DNA from 4 places in the Pectobacterium actinidiae genome. Region 1 is predicted to be linked to each of the others. Evidence: predicted binding sites of a transcription regulator. Region 1 holds the regulator's gene; each other region holds the start of a gene.
The links. Region 1 encodes Fur, which represses iron uptake genes when iron is present. Its sites were predicted from a motif close to ATAATAATGAGAACNACTATCAA; they were not measured.
Positions count from the first base shown of each region.

Region 2: a site for Fur is predicted at 1,989-2,011, ahead of exbB (tol-pal system-associated acyl-CoA thioesterase). Genes of this name have one in related genera too.
Region 3: a site for Fur is predicted at 2,024-2,046, ahead of KKH3_RS02765 (Nramp family divalent metal transporter). Genes of this name have one in related genera too.
Region 4: a site for Fur is predicted at 1,759-1,781, ahead of sodA (superoxide dismutase [Mn]). Genes of this name have one in related genera too.

Region 1 is NZ_JRMH01000001.1:1,209,123-1,213,024, forward strand. It holds gene glnS (glutamine--tRNA ligase) at 1-1,539, shown strand, start outside; gene fur (ferric iron uptake transcriptional regulator) at 1,607-2,056, opposite strand; gene fldA (flavodoxin FldA) at 2,386-2,913, opposite strand; gene KKH3_RS05080 (methyl-accepting chemotaxis protein) at 3,800-3,902, shown strand, end outside.
Region 2 is NZ_JRMH01000001.1:131,463-135,364, forward strand. It holds gene KKH3_RS00600 (TRAP transporter small permease) at 1-261, opposite strand, end outside; gene KKH3_RS00605 (TRAP transporter substrate-binding protein) at 459-1,436, opposite strand; gene exbB (tol-pal system-associated acyl-CoA thioesterase) at 2,110-3,117, shown strand; gene exbD (TonB system transport protein ExbD) at 3,121-3,546, shown strand; gene KKH3_RS00620 (LacI family DNA-binding transcriptional regulator) at 3,692-3,902, opposite strand, start outside.
Region 3 is NZ_JRMH01000001.1:649,986-653,887, forward strand. It holds gene recN (DNA repair protein RecN) at 1-146, opposite strand, end outside; gene nadK (NAD(+) kinase) at 228-1,106, opposite strand; gene grpE (nucleotide exchange factor GrpE) at 1,256-1,843, shown strand; gene KKH3_RS02765 (Nramp family divalent metal transporter) at 2,084-3,322, shown strand; gene KKH3_RS02770 (2-hydroxymuconate tautomerase family protein) at 3,353-3,556, opposite strand; gene KKH3_RS02775 (MFS transporter) at 3,570-3,902, opposite strand, start outside.
Region 4 is NZ_JRMH01000002.1:690,576-694,477, forward strand. It holds gene KKH3_RS20555 (methyl-accepting chemotaxis protein) at 1-749, opposite strand, end outside; gene sodA (superoxide dismutase [Mn]) at 1,048-1,674, opposite strand; gene fdhD (formate dehydrogenase accessory sulfurtransferase FdhD) at 1,910-2,743, opposite strand; gene exaC (acetaldehyde dehydrogenase ExaC) at 3,088-3,902, shown strand, end outside.

The sequences.
Region 1 (3,902 bases):
CATATTGGGCATGCAAAATCTATTTGCCTGAATTTTGGTATCGCGCGTGACTATCAGGGGCAATGCAACCTGCGTTTTGACGACACCAATCCGGTAAAAGAAGATATCGAGTACGTTGAGTCGATCAAACGTGACGTCGAGTGGCTGGGTTTTTCATGGAGCGGCGACGTTCGTTATTCTTCTGATTATTTCGATCAACTACATGCCTATGCGGTTGAATTGATTAGTAAAGGGCTGGCTTACGTCGATGAGCTGACGCCTGAGCAGATTCGTGAATACCGTGGTACGCTGACGGCACCAGGCAAAAACAGCCCTTATCGCGACCGTACCGTGCAAGAAAACCTGGCGCTGTTTGAAAAAATGCGCAACGGCGGGTTTGCGGAAGGGACGGCCTGTTTACGTGCAAAAATCGATATGGCATCGTCTTTTATCGTGATGCGCGATCCGGTGTTGTATCGTATTAAATTTGCCGATCATCACCAGACGGGCAACAAGTGGTGCATCTATCCGATGTATGACTTCACCCACTGCATTTCCGATGCGCTGGAAGGGATCACGCATTCACTGTGTACGCTGGAATTCCAGGATAACCGCCGTCTATATGACTGGGTGCTGGATAACATCACTATTCCTTGCCACCCGCGTCAGTACGAATTCTCCCGCCTTAATCTCGAATACGCGATTATGTCCAAGCGTAAGCTGAATCAGCTGGTTGTGGAAAACGTCGTTGAAGGATGGGACGATCCGCGTATGCCGACCATCTCTGGTCTGCGCCGTCGTGGTTACAGCGCGTCATCTATCCGTGAGTTTTGTGTGCGTATCGGCGTAACGAAGCAGGATAACAACGTGGAAATGGCCGCGCTAGAGTCCTGTATTCGTGATGACCTGAATGAGAATGCTCCACGTGCAATGGCGGTGTTGGATCCGGTCAAAGTCGTAATCGAGAATTTGCCAGCTGAGCACGAAGAATTTGTCGCGATGCCAAACCATCCGAACAAGCCGGAAATGGGCTCACGTCAGGTCGCATTCAGCCGCGAAGTTTACATCGATCGCGCTGACTTCCGCGAAGAGGCCAACAAACAGTACAAGCGTCTGGTGCTGGGTAAAGAAGTGCGTCTGCGTAATGCCTATGTGATCAAAGCTGAGCGTATTGATAAAGATGAGCAGGGCACCATCACTACGATCTACTGTAGCTATGATGCGGAAACGCTGAGCAAAGATCCGGCTGACGGCCGTAAAGTGAAAGGTGTTATCCACTGGGTTTCTGCGGCACACGCGGTACCAGCAGAATTCCGCTTGTACGATCGCCTGTTCAGTGTGGCAAATCCAGGGGCGGCGGAGGATTTCCTGTCGACGATTAATCCAGATTCACTGAAAATTACGCAAGGCTTTGTGGAAGCGAGCCTGACGCAGGCGGAAGTAGAGAAAGCGTATCAGTTTGAGCGCGAAGGCTATTTCTGTGCGGACCGCGTTTACTCCAGTGCCGAGCATTTGGTGTTTAACCGTACGGTTGGACTGCGAGATACCTGGGTAGGCTAAGGCCACGGGTAAGAAGACAAAAATAAAACCGCCTTGGCGGTTTTATTTTTTTATGCGGTCGATTTATTTATCGCGTGGAATCGTGCAGGGTTTCATCCTCTCGGCAATCCCCTTCACTGCAATGCCCATAGAGATACAGACTGTGGTTGGACAGTTTGATGCCGTGTCTTTCTGCGATCTCACGCTGACGCGCTTCGATAGACTCATCGCGGAATTCAATGACTTTGCCACAGTCGAGGCAAATTAAGTGATCGTGATGATGCTGCTGCGTCAATTCAAAGACGGATTTTCCACCTTCGAAGTTATGACGAGTGACGATACCCGCATCATCAAACTGGTTGAGTACGCGATAGACGGTAGCAAGACCAATCTCTTCGCCCATATCAATCAGTTTCTTATATAAATCTTCCGCACTGACGTGATGGCAGACAGGGTCCTGTAACACTTCCAGTATTTTCAGTCTTGGAAGAGTGACTTTCAGGCCGGCCTTCTTTAATGCGGTGTTGTTGTCAGTCATGCGGGTTTAATCCTGTTGCTTACTTATCAATGGAGGCTGCCTAGCCTATGACATCGGTCGGCTCAAAAAATGCAAAAGCGTCTCAATTATAGAACCGCGCATACAAAATGAAAACAAGCGAATGTTAACAATATTGTCCCTATTCACACTATTGGTATACAACGCAATTCGTTGTTGGTGAATGAGGAAATGATGATGCACGTACAAAGCCGATGGGATTATTGTACAGGTTTACTGATAGAAGTTAAAAAAATGTATCAATTATTATGAAAGGTTTTACCTATCAATACTGTTTTGGCTCTGATAGCGCTTATCAGAGCCAAAATGGCTTAGCCAACCAGCTCTTTCAGGTTCAGCTCATCGCTGATCTGGTTCACCCACGTTGTCACGCGTTCGCTGGTCAGTTCAGGCTGACGATCTTCATCGATAGCCAAGCCGATGAAGTGATTGTCGTCGGCGAGTCCTTTAGAGGCTTCAAAGTAATAGCCCTCTGTTGGCCAGTGACCGACAATCGTCGCGCCGCGTGGCTCAATAATGTCACGGATGGTGCCCATGGCATCACAGAAGTATTCTGCATAGTCTTCCTGATCGCCGCAGCCAAACAGAGCAACCAATTTTCCTGTGAAATCCACTTCTTCCAACGACGGGAAGAAGTCATCCCAATCGCACTGAGCTTCACCGTAATACCAGGTTGGAATACCCAGCAGCAGAATATCGAAACCTTCGAGATCTTCTTTGCTGCTTTTAGCGATGTCATGAACATCAGCAACGTTGGTGCCTAACTGCTGTTGAATCGTTTTGGCGATGTTTTCAGTGTTGCCAGTATCACTGCCAAAAAATATTCCGATGAGTGCCATGAATTGAATAACCTCTTGATTCCTAATGGTATGGTGTAATATTTCACCCACTTATCTGTTAATAATAACAGACACTCACATCGGGAGAAACTCGTATCGGTAAGGATGCGTAAATCAAGAGTATGTGAAATGCGAAGGTAAGTAAGAAAACGAAAACATCCCTACGGAGACTAAAATCCCTATGATAAATAGGGATTATGCTCTCGGTCTGAGATTACGCGCACATTTCCTTAATGGTGTTGAGGTTATTTATTTATAACTGCGTTTCATTTTTTATGAATTCACTTTTTATTTTATTTTTTGTTTCGATTGTAATTAAAAGCAGACTTCTGTTTGTGAAGAATAAAAATCACGGAGCGGTACATTGCTATTCGTGGGAATTAAAGTGCTTACAAAAGATAATGTTTTTATAGAATTAAGATTTTGTAACATTTCTTGGGAATATTCTTAATTAATGAAAATAAGAACTATAACCATTTGCAACTGAAACGATGCAAGTGTTAAGGGAAGGTTTTATTCTTTTGATGTTAAAGAATAAAATGAAATTTCATTCAAGTTGCCTTTTCACCTAATCGCATATTCATGCCAACGCACGCAGGACGTGGGTAAACGATGTATTCGTTTGCAAGCCTATGATTAAAAGACTCATATCTATAAAAATAGGTGCGCTTATTCTCAATATGAAAAATTATATTAAGAAATATAGCGAGAGCGCTAAATATTCTCTGTGTTTAGCCGATGAGTTAGCGTGGTTTTTGAGTTTTCAACTCGGTGAAATGTAAACACTAGGGAGAAGTGACTTGTTTCATGGTGTGAATTTTCTGATTCATATCGGTTGATTAGCGATAAAAATCTTTTTAACCATTTTCCTGATTTGGAGTAAACAATGAAACTTATAAAAAATATTGCTATCAGAACCGCTATGCTATGGGTGCTGGGCATTTTTTGTATTCTCTGGGGGGGCGTATCGATATATACCATGTTCTCTT
Region 2 (3,902 bases), 1.1 Mb from region 1:
ACCGGATTCTGGCAATCTGTCGGTCAACATACTGACGGCAATATGTGAGTTAGAACGGTAACTGACTGCTGCACCGACGAAAGTAAACGTCACCATACAAATAATTGAAATGGGTTCTGGCCAGGATAATGCCGCATTTAAAACATAGCGTGCGAATATGCCAATAGGAATTATTAGCGTCATAATTAATAACGCCAGACCAGAAACCCACATGGCAAGACGATAGAGTACATCCATACTTGATAGATAAGATTGTGCCATTGTGCCGCCTATATTCGCTAAACAATAAGCGAAGGGGGATTGTTGATATCAAGGGCGGATAAATAGAGCGCTATTTATGACGTCGCTGACAAGTCCGTCGAACGGTGATAATGGATAAGTCTTCCATTATTACCGTTTTCATTTCGTAAGCCGGTTCGTCAATCGTCTGCTATTTATCCGCTGGAATACGGTCTCGATTATTGGACGTCGGCGACGGCTTTAATCAACTCCTGATATTTGGCACCAAATTGATCGCGTACAGGCTGCGTAGCTTTGAAATAGTACTCGGTATCAATATCATGGAACTGAACGCCACCGGCCTTCATTTTATCCAGAGATTGCTGAGTATATTCATTCCACAGTACGCGCTGTTCTTGCTGTGCTTCCTTCGCCAGTTTCAGGATAAGATCCTGATCCTCTTTAGAAAGTTTGTCCCATTTGGTTTTGGAATACAGGAACAGCTCAGGAATAATGAAGTGACGGCTCCAGGTGAAATTCTTGGCAACAGGCATGTAGTTATGCGCAACATAGGTCGGCGGATTATTTTCTGTGCCGTCAATCACGCCGGTTTGCATGCCGCTGAAGACTTCGCTGGTGCCCATGGCGATGGCGTTAGCGCCCATAGCTTTCAACGTTGCGAGAGCAACCTGACTGGTTTGAACGCGAATTTTCATGCCTTTGAGGTCTTCAGGTTTTGCAACAGGCTGTTTGGTAATTAAATTACGCGTTCCTGCATCCATCCAGCCCAGAAAAATCAATTTTGATTTACTGCTATGGGTAATTTTGTCACCAATTTCCTGACCAATTTTTCCATCCAGCACTTTGTGAAGATGATCTTCATCACGGAAAATATAGGGCAGGGTGAAGACTTCTATTTCTGGTAAAATAGCGGCAACAGGCGTCATTGATACACGGATAATATCAATTGCACCGAGCTGTGCCTGCTCAATCATTTGTTTCTCATCACCTAATACGCCGCCAGGAAAGGTTTTAATTTCCAGCCTGCCATTCGTTGCCGCTTTTAATTTCTCTCCCATTTTTTGGACAGCAACGACATTAGGGTAACCTTCAGGGTGAACATCGGAGGCTTTAATTTGTTGTGCCTGAATTGCTTGACTCATCAGTAATGCAGTAGAGCCCAGACAAACGCCGATCAATGCTTTCGACAGCTTCATTGAGTTATCTCCAGAGGTAGGGTGACATTATCGATAATCAAATGGTGATCTAAAAATATAAACCCATGAAAAATAGAGTAATGAATAGTGGGTTTACTGGCGAGAGGACGGCGTCCTTGTGTTGGCTATTATCGTGGCGCGCGTCGATATTCTCTATGGGTAAGCTAACCTATTATACAACTTCGTAGAATGACTCGTGTCACAAAAGAAAAAGCTAATATGAAATGCTGTTTTATATGGATTTTATTCCTGAATTATTAATCTATATATGCGTAACATGGTGTTTTTATTTATCTTATTGTGTACATGTGTTTCTGTATATTTCATTAAACTTATCTCCACCTACCATAAAATGGTGTGATAACTTAATGTCGATCACAAAAACCTCACGGTATAAGGCTACGTTTCAGGTGAGAACCTGCGGCTATCTCCTGCCAGGGATATTCCCGAATGCTATTTTTCATGACTTTTTTATGCCTTTCCTGTCGATGTGTAGGTAATACCCCTAAAAACCCTGTCAGAACGCAAGAAAAAGTGTGTTATCTGGTGTAAATAATAATGAGAACGACTATCAATTCGTTCAGGGTTTGGTATCATTTCAGGCTGCGTTATTGCGGCATTATACCTGCGGGTATGTGCAGGTATTGTACAGAATGAACGGTGGAGGCACAGCGTGAAGACGGCTGTCAGTAATACAACTCAACAGGTGTTATCAACCTGGCAAAAAAAACGTGGCGCGTTCAGCGTATTTTCCCGTAGCGTGCTGGTTATCCTGCTGTGTACGGCGGGACTAAGTGGAAATGCGTTTGCGGCCCCGGCAACGACGCCGTTGTCGACACAGAATGCAGCGCCAGCCGCTCAACCTGCTGCGTCGCCTTCCGCCCCTGTGACGACTGATGCACAAGCCCCGACCTCTGCGCTTACGCTTCCTGCCAGTGCGGCACCGGGCACCAATAACCTGATGAAAACCGATTTATCCGTCTGGGGTATGTACCAGCACGCGGATGCCGTGGTGAAAACGGTGATGATCGGTTTGCTGCTGGCCTCCGTGATTACCTGGGCGATCTTCTTTAGTAAAAGCGTTGAGATGTCTGGCGCGAAACGTCGCCTGCGCCGCGAGTATCTGGCGCTGGAACAGGCGAAAACGCTCGACGATGCGCTGGAAACGGCCGACGTATTCAAAGCAGGCAGCGTTGCACAGCAACTGTTGGTTGATGCGCAGAACGAACTGGAGCTTTCCGCACGTTCTGATGACAACAATGGGATTAAAGAGCGCACCGCGTTTCGTCTGGAGCGTCGCGTGGCGGCTACCGGACGTCACATGGGGCGTGGTAACGGCTATCTGGCAACGGTCGGTGCAGTTGCGCCGTTCGTGGGCTTGTTTGGTACGGTATGGGGCATCATGAACAGCTTCATCGGTATCGCACAGACGCAAACGACTAATCTGGCGGTGGTCGCGCCGGGGATCGCAGAAGCCCTGCTGGCGACGGCGATTGGTCTGGTTGCCGCGATCCCTGCGGTTGTCATCTATAACGTCTTCGCACGTTCGATTGCCAGCTACAAAGCGATGGTCGGCGATGTGGCTGCACAGGTCTTGCTGCTGCAAAGTCGCGATCTCGATGTCGCTGCGAGCAACGATAACCGGGCGTCTTCAGCAGCGCATAAACTGCGGGTGGGTTAAGTCATGGCGATGCATTTGAAGGAGGACGTGAGTGATGACGGTGAAATGCATGATATTAACGTCACGCCGTTCATTGACGTCATGCTGGTTCTGCTGATTATCTTTATGGTGGCGGCCCCCTTGGCAACGGTAGATATTCGTGTCGATCTGCCAGCCTCATCGGCAGCACCGCAACCACGACCGGAAAAACCGCTCTATCTGACGGTAAAAGCGGATAAGCAAATGTTCCTGGGGGAAGAGGCGATTAATGAACAGTCTCTGGCTCAGGTACTGGATGCGAAAACCAGCGCCAATAAAGAAACGACTATCTTCTTTCAGGCAGATAAAAGCGTCGATTATGAAACCATCATGAGCGTGATGGATTCGCTGCGTAAAGCAGGCTACCTCAAGGTAGGTCTGGTCGGTGCGGAAACCGCTGCCGCTAAATAACGGCTGCGGTTGGTATTTCAAGAAGGAATGCAGGGGAAATTCAAGCCGCGTTCCTTTTTTTACGTCTACAGGTTTATGTCTATACCCGAAATAATGCGAGTTTCAGGACACAACATTAACGTGTTGAACAACGCAAAGTGTTAGCCTAGGTCCGTGAGTCAGGATGACGCCAGTGAATACGCGTCGGGATATAGCGTTGATCTTCTTCAAGCAGCTGTTGTGCAATCAGGCTGGTTACCATCTCAAAGCTGCTGCGCGCGAGGTTTTCACAATCCTGCGCCACGGTATCGATCTTCAGCGGTAAGCAATCAAACAGATAGTGATCGTCAAAGCAGCACAGTCGAATGCCGCTTTCC
Region 3 (3,902 bases), 560 kb from region 1:
CGAATTCCCAGACATAAACCGAGGGCATCAATCGCAATCGATTTCCCCGCACCGGTTTCCCCGGTGATCACGCTCATCCCTGACTGAAAATCGATTTCTAATTCGCGCACGATAGCGAAGTTACTGATAGTGAGTTGCGCCAGCATGATAAACCCCTGTATGTAATCACATGTGATTACATACAGTATAAACTGGTTTTATATACAGTAAAGTAGCTGGATAGAATTTTAGAATAATTTTTTTGACCAGCCGAGTTTTGAACTTAGTGTGTTGAAATAGCTGTAATTTTTAGGATGAATCAGATTCAGATAATGCTCGCTGCGGCGAATCAGTACTTCTTCGCCCTCTTGCACTGGCAGCGCAATCTGGCTGTCACAGCTGATCTCCAGATCGTTGGTAATGCAGGAAAATTTCAGCCGAATTGTACTGCTGCTGTTAATGACCAGCGGGCGGGCGGACAGCGTATGCGGGAACATGGGCACCAGCGCAATGGCATCCAGCGACGGCGTCAGGATTGGGCCACCAGCGGAAAGTGAATAGGCGGTGGAGCCGGTAGGCGTGGCGATAATCAGGCCGTCTGAACGCTGGGAGAAGGCGAATTTGTCGTCAATATAGACTTCAAATTCAATCATATGGGCAACCTTGCCGGGGTGAAGCACCACTTCGTTAATGGCGGTACTGATGCTGTCTGGCTGGTTTGCACGGCAAACGTGCGCTTCCAGCATGAAGCGCTGCTCGCTCAGGTAATGGCCGTCGAGCACGTCAGAAAGTTGTTGCTGCGCCTGATCAGGGTCGAGATCGGTTAGAAAACCGAGGTTGCCACGGTTCACGCCGATCACCTTGATGTCATAGCGTGACAGCACGCGCGCTGCGCCGAGCATGTTACCGTCACCGCCAACAACAACAGCCAAATCCGCCTGTTGACCGATGTCAGCAAGGCTACCCGTCGGCGCGTCTTTCAGGTTCAATTCGCGGGCGATCTGTTGCTCGATCAGAACCGCGTAACCTTTGTCGGTGAGCCAGTGGTAAAGCATCTCATGCGTTGCCAATGCCGTTGGGTGACGCGGATGGCCGACAATGCCAATACAATTAAACGGCCTGTTCATTGTAAGCGGTGTGTTCATTGCTGTTTTTGTCCTCAGCGTGGTGTATCGGCAGCGGCTGGAACCAATATGTGACTGGTTCCCTTGAATCCCCGATTTTGATCCCCATAATAAGCAACTAGCGAGATTAATGCTAAACCGCGGAGAATTTCATGAGTAGTAAAGAACAGAAAACGCCTGACGAGCAAGTCCTGGATCAAAAGGAAGCAGCAAAAGGGCAGCAAACGGATGCCACGCCAGAGACGGCAGACGTAGCTGACCCGCGTGATGCGCGCATCGCCGAACTGGAAGCCCAGTTGAGCGAACTGCAACAGCGTGAACGTGACAATATGCTTCGCGTCCGTGCTGAAGCCGATAACATTCGCCGCCGTGCGGAAATGGATGTTGAGAAAGCGCATAAATTTGCGGTAGAAAAATTTGCCAGCGAAATGCTGCCAGTTATCGACAATCTGGAACGTGCGCTGGATACGGCGGACAAGGCCAATGAATCACTGGCTGCAATGATTGAAGGTGTCGAACTGACGCTGAAATCGTTGCTGGATGCCGTGCGTAAGTTCGGTATCGAGATTGTGGGTGATGTGGGTGTACCGTTTAACCCAGAAGTGCATCAGGCGATGACGATGCTGCCTTCGGCCGATCACCAGCCGAACCACGTCATGATGGTAATGCAAAAAGGCTATACGCTGAACGGCCGTTTGCTGCGCCCGGCGATGGTTGCGGTATCAAAAGCACAAGACTGATAGTTTTTGCTTTTAAGACTGTATTTACAACGCATCTTCATTCCGAACCCCGTGCCATCGCATGGGGTTTTTTGTTTATATCTTGTTAAGATTTGTTTGATAAAAAAGATATTTTTTAGGTTTTGAATGGCTCATCATCATTAACTATTAAAAGAATTGGTATTACCACTCTAAATGCACTTGATAATCATTATCGTTTCTGTGAGAGTAATAAAACACCAGTGTTAGAAGGGTCATACTATGCCGGGTAACCGTGTTATTGAGTCAACAAGCCGCACATCAAGGAAGATCAAACTTTCTCTGATGGGCCCGGCGTTTATTGCGGCGATTGGTTATATCGATCCGGGTAACTTTGCCACAAATATCCAATCTGGCGCGGCTTATGGCTATACGCTGCTGTGGGTGGTGGTGTGGGCTAACCTGATGGCGATGCTGATCCAACTGTTGTCCGCCAAATTGGGGATCGCAACGGGTAAGAATCTGGCGGAGCACATCCGCGATCGCTTTCCGCGCCCGGCGGTTTGGGCATATTGGGTGCAGGCCGAAATTATTGCGATGGCGACCGATCTGGCCGAATTTATCGGTGCGGCGATTGGTTTTAAATTACTCTTGGGCGTGTCGCTGCTGGAAGGCGCGATCCTCACTGCCATTGCGACTTTCCTAATCCTTATGCTGCAACAGCGTGGGCAGAAGCCGCTGGAGATGGTCATCGGCGGCCTGCTGTTGTTTGTGGCGGCGGCATATATTGTCGAACTGGTCTTTTCTCAGCCGGAACTGTCCGCGTTAGCCAAAGGCATGGCAATCCCCAGTCTACCGACTTCCGATGCCGTGTTGCTGGCTGCGGGTGTGCTGGGGGCGACCATTATGCCGCATGTGATTTACCTGCATTCTTCTCTGACGCAGCATGAAGGTTCTCATACTCGTGCCGAGCGCTATTCTGCAACGAAAGTCGATGTTGCGATTGCGATGACTATCGCCGGATTCGTCAATCTGGCGATGATGGCAACGGCGGCAGCGGCATTCCATTTCAGCGGCAATCAGGATATTGCCGATCTGGATAAAGCCTACCTCACGCTGGAGCCGCTGTTGGGTAAAGCCGCCGCAGTGATTTTTGGCCTGAGTCTGGTGGCGGCGGGTCTGTCTTCTACCGTCGTCGGTACGCTGGCGGGTCAGGTGGTAATGCAAGGATTCGTGCGTTTCCATATCCCGCTTTGGGTGCGCCGCACTGTAACGATGCTGCCGTCATTTATCGTGATCCTGTCCGGTATGGATCCGACGCGGGTGCTGGTATTGAGCCAGGTCGTGCTGAGCTTCGGGATTGCGCTGGCGCTGGTTCCTTTGCTGTCCTTCACCGGCAACCGTGAATTAATGGGGACGATGGTGAACGGAAAGTGGGTACAGCGTATCGGGCAACTCATTGTAGTGCTTGTGGTTTCTCTCAATATGTATCTGCTGATTGATACGATGTTGGGGATATAATACGGGTGCCACACAGGTGGCACCGTTTCACTATTGACTGGCCTTTCTCAGCTCCGTCACGGGCACGCCGCCGATCCCCCAGTTGTCCGTTTCGACTTCATCAATCACGACCACGGTGGTTTTCGGGTTCTTATTTAGCACATCGACCAGCAACTGTGTGACGCCTTCAATCAACTGACGCTTTTGTTCAGCAGTGACGCCTTCATTGGTGATCTTGATGTTTACGTACGGCATAGATTCTCCGGGGTTAGGGTAGTGGTCGGCAGTAGGGGGAGCAGAGCCCTGCCGCGATGAAAAGTGCTGCTGCGCTACATAGAATCGTTAGTGCGACAGCATTCGCATTCGTCAGAGCGCTGGCGAGCAGTGGGCCAAGAATCTGACCTATTCCGTAAGTGAGTGTCACCAACCCAAGCAGGTTGATGCCGTGCGGTGCACGTAGCCGTTTGGCTAAGGGCATCACCAGCGAGGTGGTTCCCATAAAAGTAGCACCAAAGCCAAGACAGCTGAATATCAATGCCACAGGGGAGTGGCTGAATAGCGTCAGTAGGACGCAGCTTCCCTGAATCAACAGATTTGCCGT
Region 4 (3,902 bases), on a different contig from region 1:
TGCCCCGCCTGTGCCATTTCCTCATGATAGGCTGGCATATAGGCCAATACTTGTTCTTCATAATTGTTCATGATCGTCAGGACCGGCGCCAGCGTTTCACGCTGTTCAGCAGACAGGCTCTGATATAGAAAGGTCAATGACGTTTGCGCCGCGTTGATGGCATCCGTCAGTTTTTCTTCGGATTCTTTGTTGGTAGAAAGTAATAAACCGCGAACATGATAGCGAACGGCAATCAGTTTTTGGTTCAGGTCCGAAAGTAATAATTGAAGGGTAGTGCTGTTATTGTCTGTCTTTAATTGATCGTTGAGCTGCTCTAGCGGTTTTTCTGTTGTTGATATATTCCAGCTTTTTCTGACAGCGTCTTTAGTATTCACTGCATTAATATAACCTTTTTGCTTTTCCTGGTAGCTGGTAATTAATGTAGGGATATCGGCTATCTTCTTGGCGTCGCTTTCTGGCCAGTTAAATTCTTTTGCTTTTTCAGCAAGTTTACTGATATTGGCAATGTGCTCAATGTTCTTTTTTATATCATCAGGATTATAAGTGGTGCCGTATAATGCACGGTAATATTTGGCCTGGTTAATTTCATCATTAATATTGTTGCTTAAATTAACTTTATCAATACTCTCTTTCAGCGAACTTATATGCATAATGCCCGCACCGGCAATCACCATGGTCATCAGCAGAATCAGGAAAAAGCCTAATCCTAATTTTTTACCGACTTTTAAATTATCAAAATTCATCGCCATCCCATCCCACCACTCTATCTTATTGAGTCGAATTCACTATCCTGATGCACACTTGCTTAGCGGTGTTAGCATCCCGGATTACCGCTTACCAAGCCTGTCTTTGCAAAACAACATGATAAAAACCCGCAGTAGATATCGGCACTTTACGCTGAAACTTTATGCGCCAGTGAGCGAGGATAGTCAGCGGATATGAGGTTAGGCGGTAGGGTGGATAATAAAAAAACTGGAATAACAGGCTGTTATTCCAGTTTATATTCAAACGCAGAAGCGGCCTGATGGTATCAGGCACTCAACGGTTTTATTTTTTCGCGCTAGCGAAACGAGCGGCAGCTTCGTCCCAGTTCACTACGTTCCAGAATGCTTTAGCGTAATCCGGGCGACGGTTCTGGAATTTCAGGTAGTAAGCATGCTCCCAGACATCCAGACCGACGATTGGGTAGCCAGAAGCACCAGAAACAGCTTCACCCATCAGCGGGCTGTCTTGGTTTGCAGTAGAAACTACGGCCAGTTTGCCGTCGTCTTTCAGTACCAGCCACGCCCAGCCAGAACCGAAGCGGGTTGCTGCTGCTTGCTCAAATTTCTCTTTAAATGCATCAACGCTGCCGAAATCACGTTCGATGGCTGCTTTCAGATCGCCAGTCAGCGTCGTGCCTAATTTCAGGCCTTTCCAGAACAGGCTGTGGTTAGCGTGGCCGCCAGCGTTGTTGCGTAGTGCAGTTCTTTTTTCCGCAGGAACTTTATCCAGTTGAGCGATCAGCTCTTCAACAGACAATTTAGCCAGTTCAGGCAGAGATTCCAGCGCGGCGTTAGCATTATTGACGTAAGCCTGATGGTGTTTGGAATGGTGAATTTCCATCGTTTCTTTGTCGAAATGCGGTTCCAGTGCGTCATAAGCATAAGGCAGCGATGGCAGTGAATAACTCATGTTTAGCATCTCCATGGTAAAAAAAATGTTACGGCACTGTGTTGTTAGTACCGCGTAAGCAATACCTTCATTATAGTTAATTAAATGATATTGAAAATGATTATTCTCGAACAGGTGGCATGAGTCAGATTGCTTTACTTCATGATAACAAACGCTTATGTCGTTATTGCACTATGTAAAAACAAATTAATCTATACCCGTCGCCTGCAAAACGCCGTGACGTGGGTGGCGTCTTTTACGCGCTTAGACGCTGCGGATGCGTGTAAATAGTCGCATGTCCCGGTCGACAAAAACCGACCAGCGTCAGGTTGCAGCGCTGTGCGACCTCTACGGCCAGCGAGGTGGCTGCTGAGACAGCAAACAGGATTTCCACGCCGCACATGGCGGATTTTTGGACCATCTCATAGCTGGCCCGGCTGGAAACCAGCGCAGCGCCTTGTTGCCACCCCTTTTTCGCTCGGGTGCCTAGCAGTTTATCCAGCGCGACATGGCGGCCGACGTCTTCACTCCCCCCGGACAGCGTGCCGTCTGGCGCGACCCAGCTTGCGGCGTGAGTGCAACCCGTCACTTGACCGATCTTCTGGACATCGCGCAGCCGCACCAGCGCGTTTTCAAGTTTGCTAAGGGAAAATGTTTGTGTGAAGGGCAGCGGTGCGATCGGTTTACCGATTTCCGCAAGCTGCTCTACACCACATACGCCGCAGCCTGTGCGGCCATCCATCGCCCGGCGGCGTTCTTTTAGCCCAGAGAAGCGTCGGCTCGAAAGCTCAATCTGTACTTCGATGCCGTTGCAGGCGGCTTGTACATCAATGCCGTAAATATCTGCCGGTGATTGAATAATGCCTTCAGATAAGGAAAATCCGAGAGCGAACTGTTCCAGTTCCTTCGGTGAGGCCATCATGACGACATGCGATATACCGTTATAAACCAACGCAACGGGCACCTCTTCCGCTAGCCAGTCAGACTGTGGCTGATGCAGCGAATCGGGATGATAGACTGAATGTTGCGTTGCGCCCTCAAGGACGGCATCCGCTGGTAAATGAACCCCTTCCACCTGAAATACCTGCATGTTAGTAACCCTGGAAATTAAAAGTATTATACCCGTCATACTTCAAGTTGCATGTGCGTTGGCTGCGTTTAGTCACCCGAATCACTTACTTGAGTAAGCTCATCGGGATTCCTTCTCTTGCCGCCTTCCTGAAACTCGAATTATTTAGGGTATACCTCACCGCGCCTGAAGGGATGCGACTTTTTCTCGCAAGAAACTGTGCGTCAACTCGAAGAGTTGTCTTCTTCTCTGGCCGAATCCTGTCGCTAACCCCATACCCCGTATAGGCTTAATGTAATTGCTTACTGTTTGCCTCTTTTTTCACGCGGCATGGCCGCTCACTCGGAAATGAAAAGGAGACTGAAATGGCGCACGATAATCTCGAAGGCCGATCCGCATCTGGCGAGTACGGCTCTCTCAATCTGAAAAAACGCTATGACAATTTTATCGGCGGAGCCTGGGTTCCACCTGATGCGGGTCAGTATTTTGTTAATTTGACGCCAGTAACGGGTCAACCGCTGTGTGAAGTCGCCAGTTCGTCAACGCGAGATATTGACCACGCGCTGGATGCTGCTCATAAGGCAAAAGCGGAATGGGGTGGTCTGTCGGTGCAAGATCGCGCGTTGGTGCTTAACCGAATCGCTGACCGTATGGAACAGAATCTTGAGCTGCTGGCGCAAGTGGAAACCTGGGATAATGGTAAACCGATACGCGAAACCAGCGGGGCGGATGTGCCGCTGGCGATTGACCACTTTCGCTATTTCGCGGCCTGTATCCGTGCACAAGAAGGGGCGATCAGCGAAATCGACGGCGATACCGTGGCCTATCATTTTCATGAACCTCTCGGTGTTGTCGGGCAAATCATTCCCTGGAATTTCCCGCTGCTGATGGCCTGTTGGAAGATGGCACCGGCGCTGGCCGCCGGTAACTGTATTGTGCTAAAGCCCGCAAAACTGACGCCGATGTCGGTGTTGATTTTGATGGAACTGATTCAGGATCTGCTGCCGCCAGGCGTCATCAATGTTGTTAATGGGTCGGGCAGCGAAATTGGTGAATATCTGGCAACGTCGAAACGCGTTGCGAAAGTGGCATTCACCGGATCGACCGAGGTGGGTCAGCAGATCATGAGCTATGCGGCGCAGAACGTGACGCCGGTAACGCTGGAGCTGGGTGGCAAATC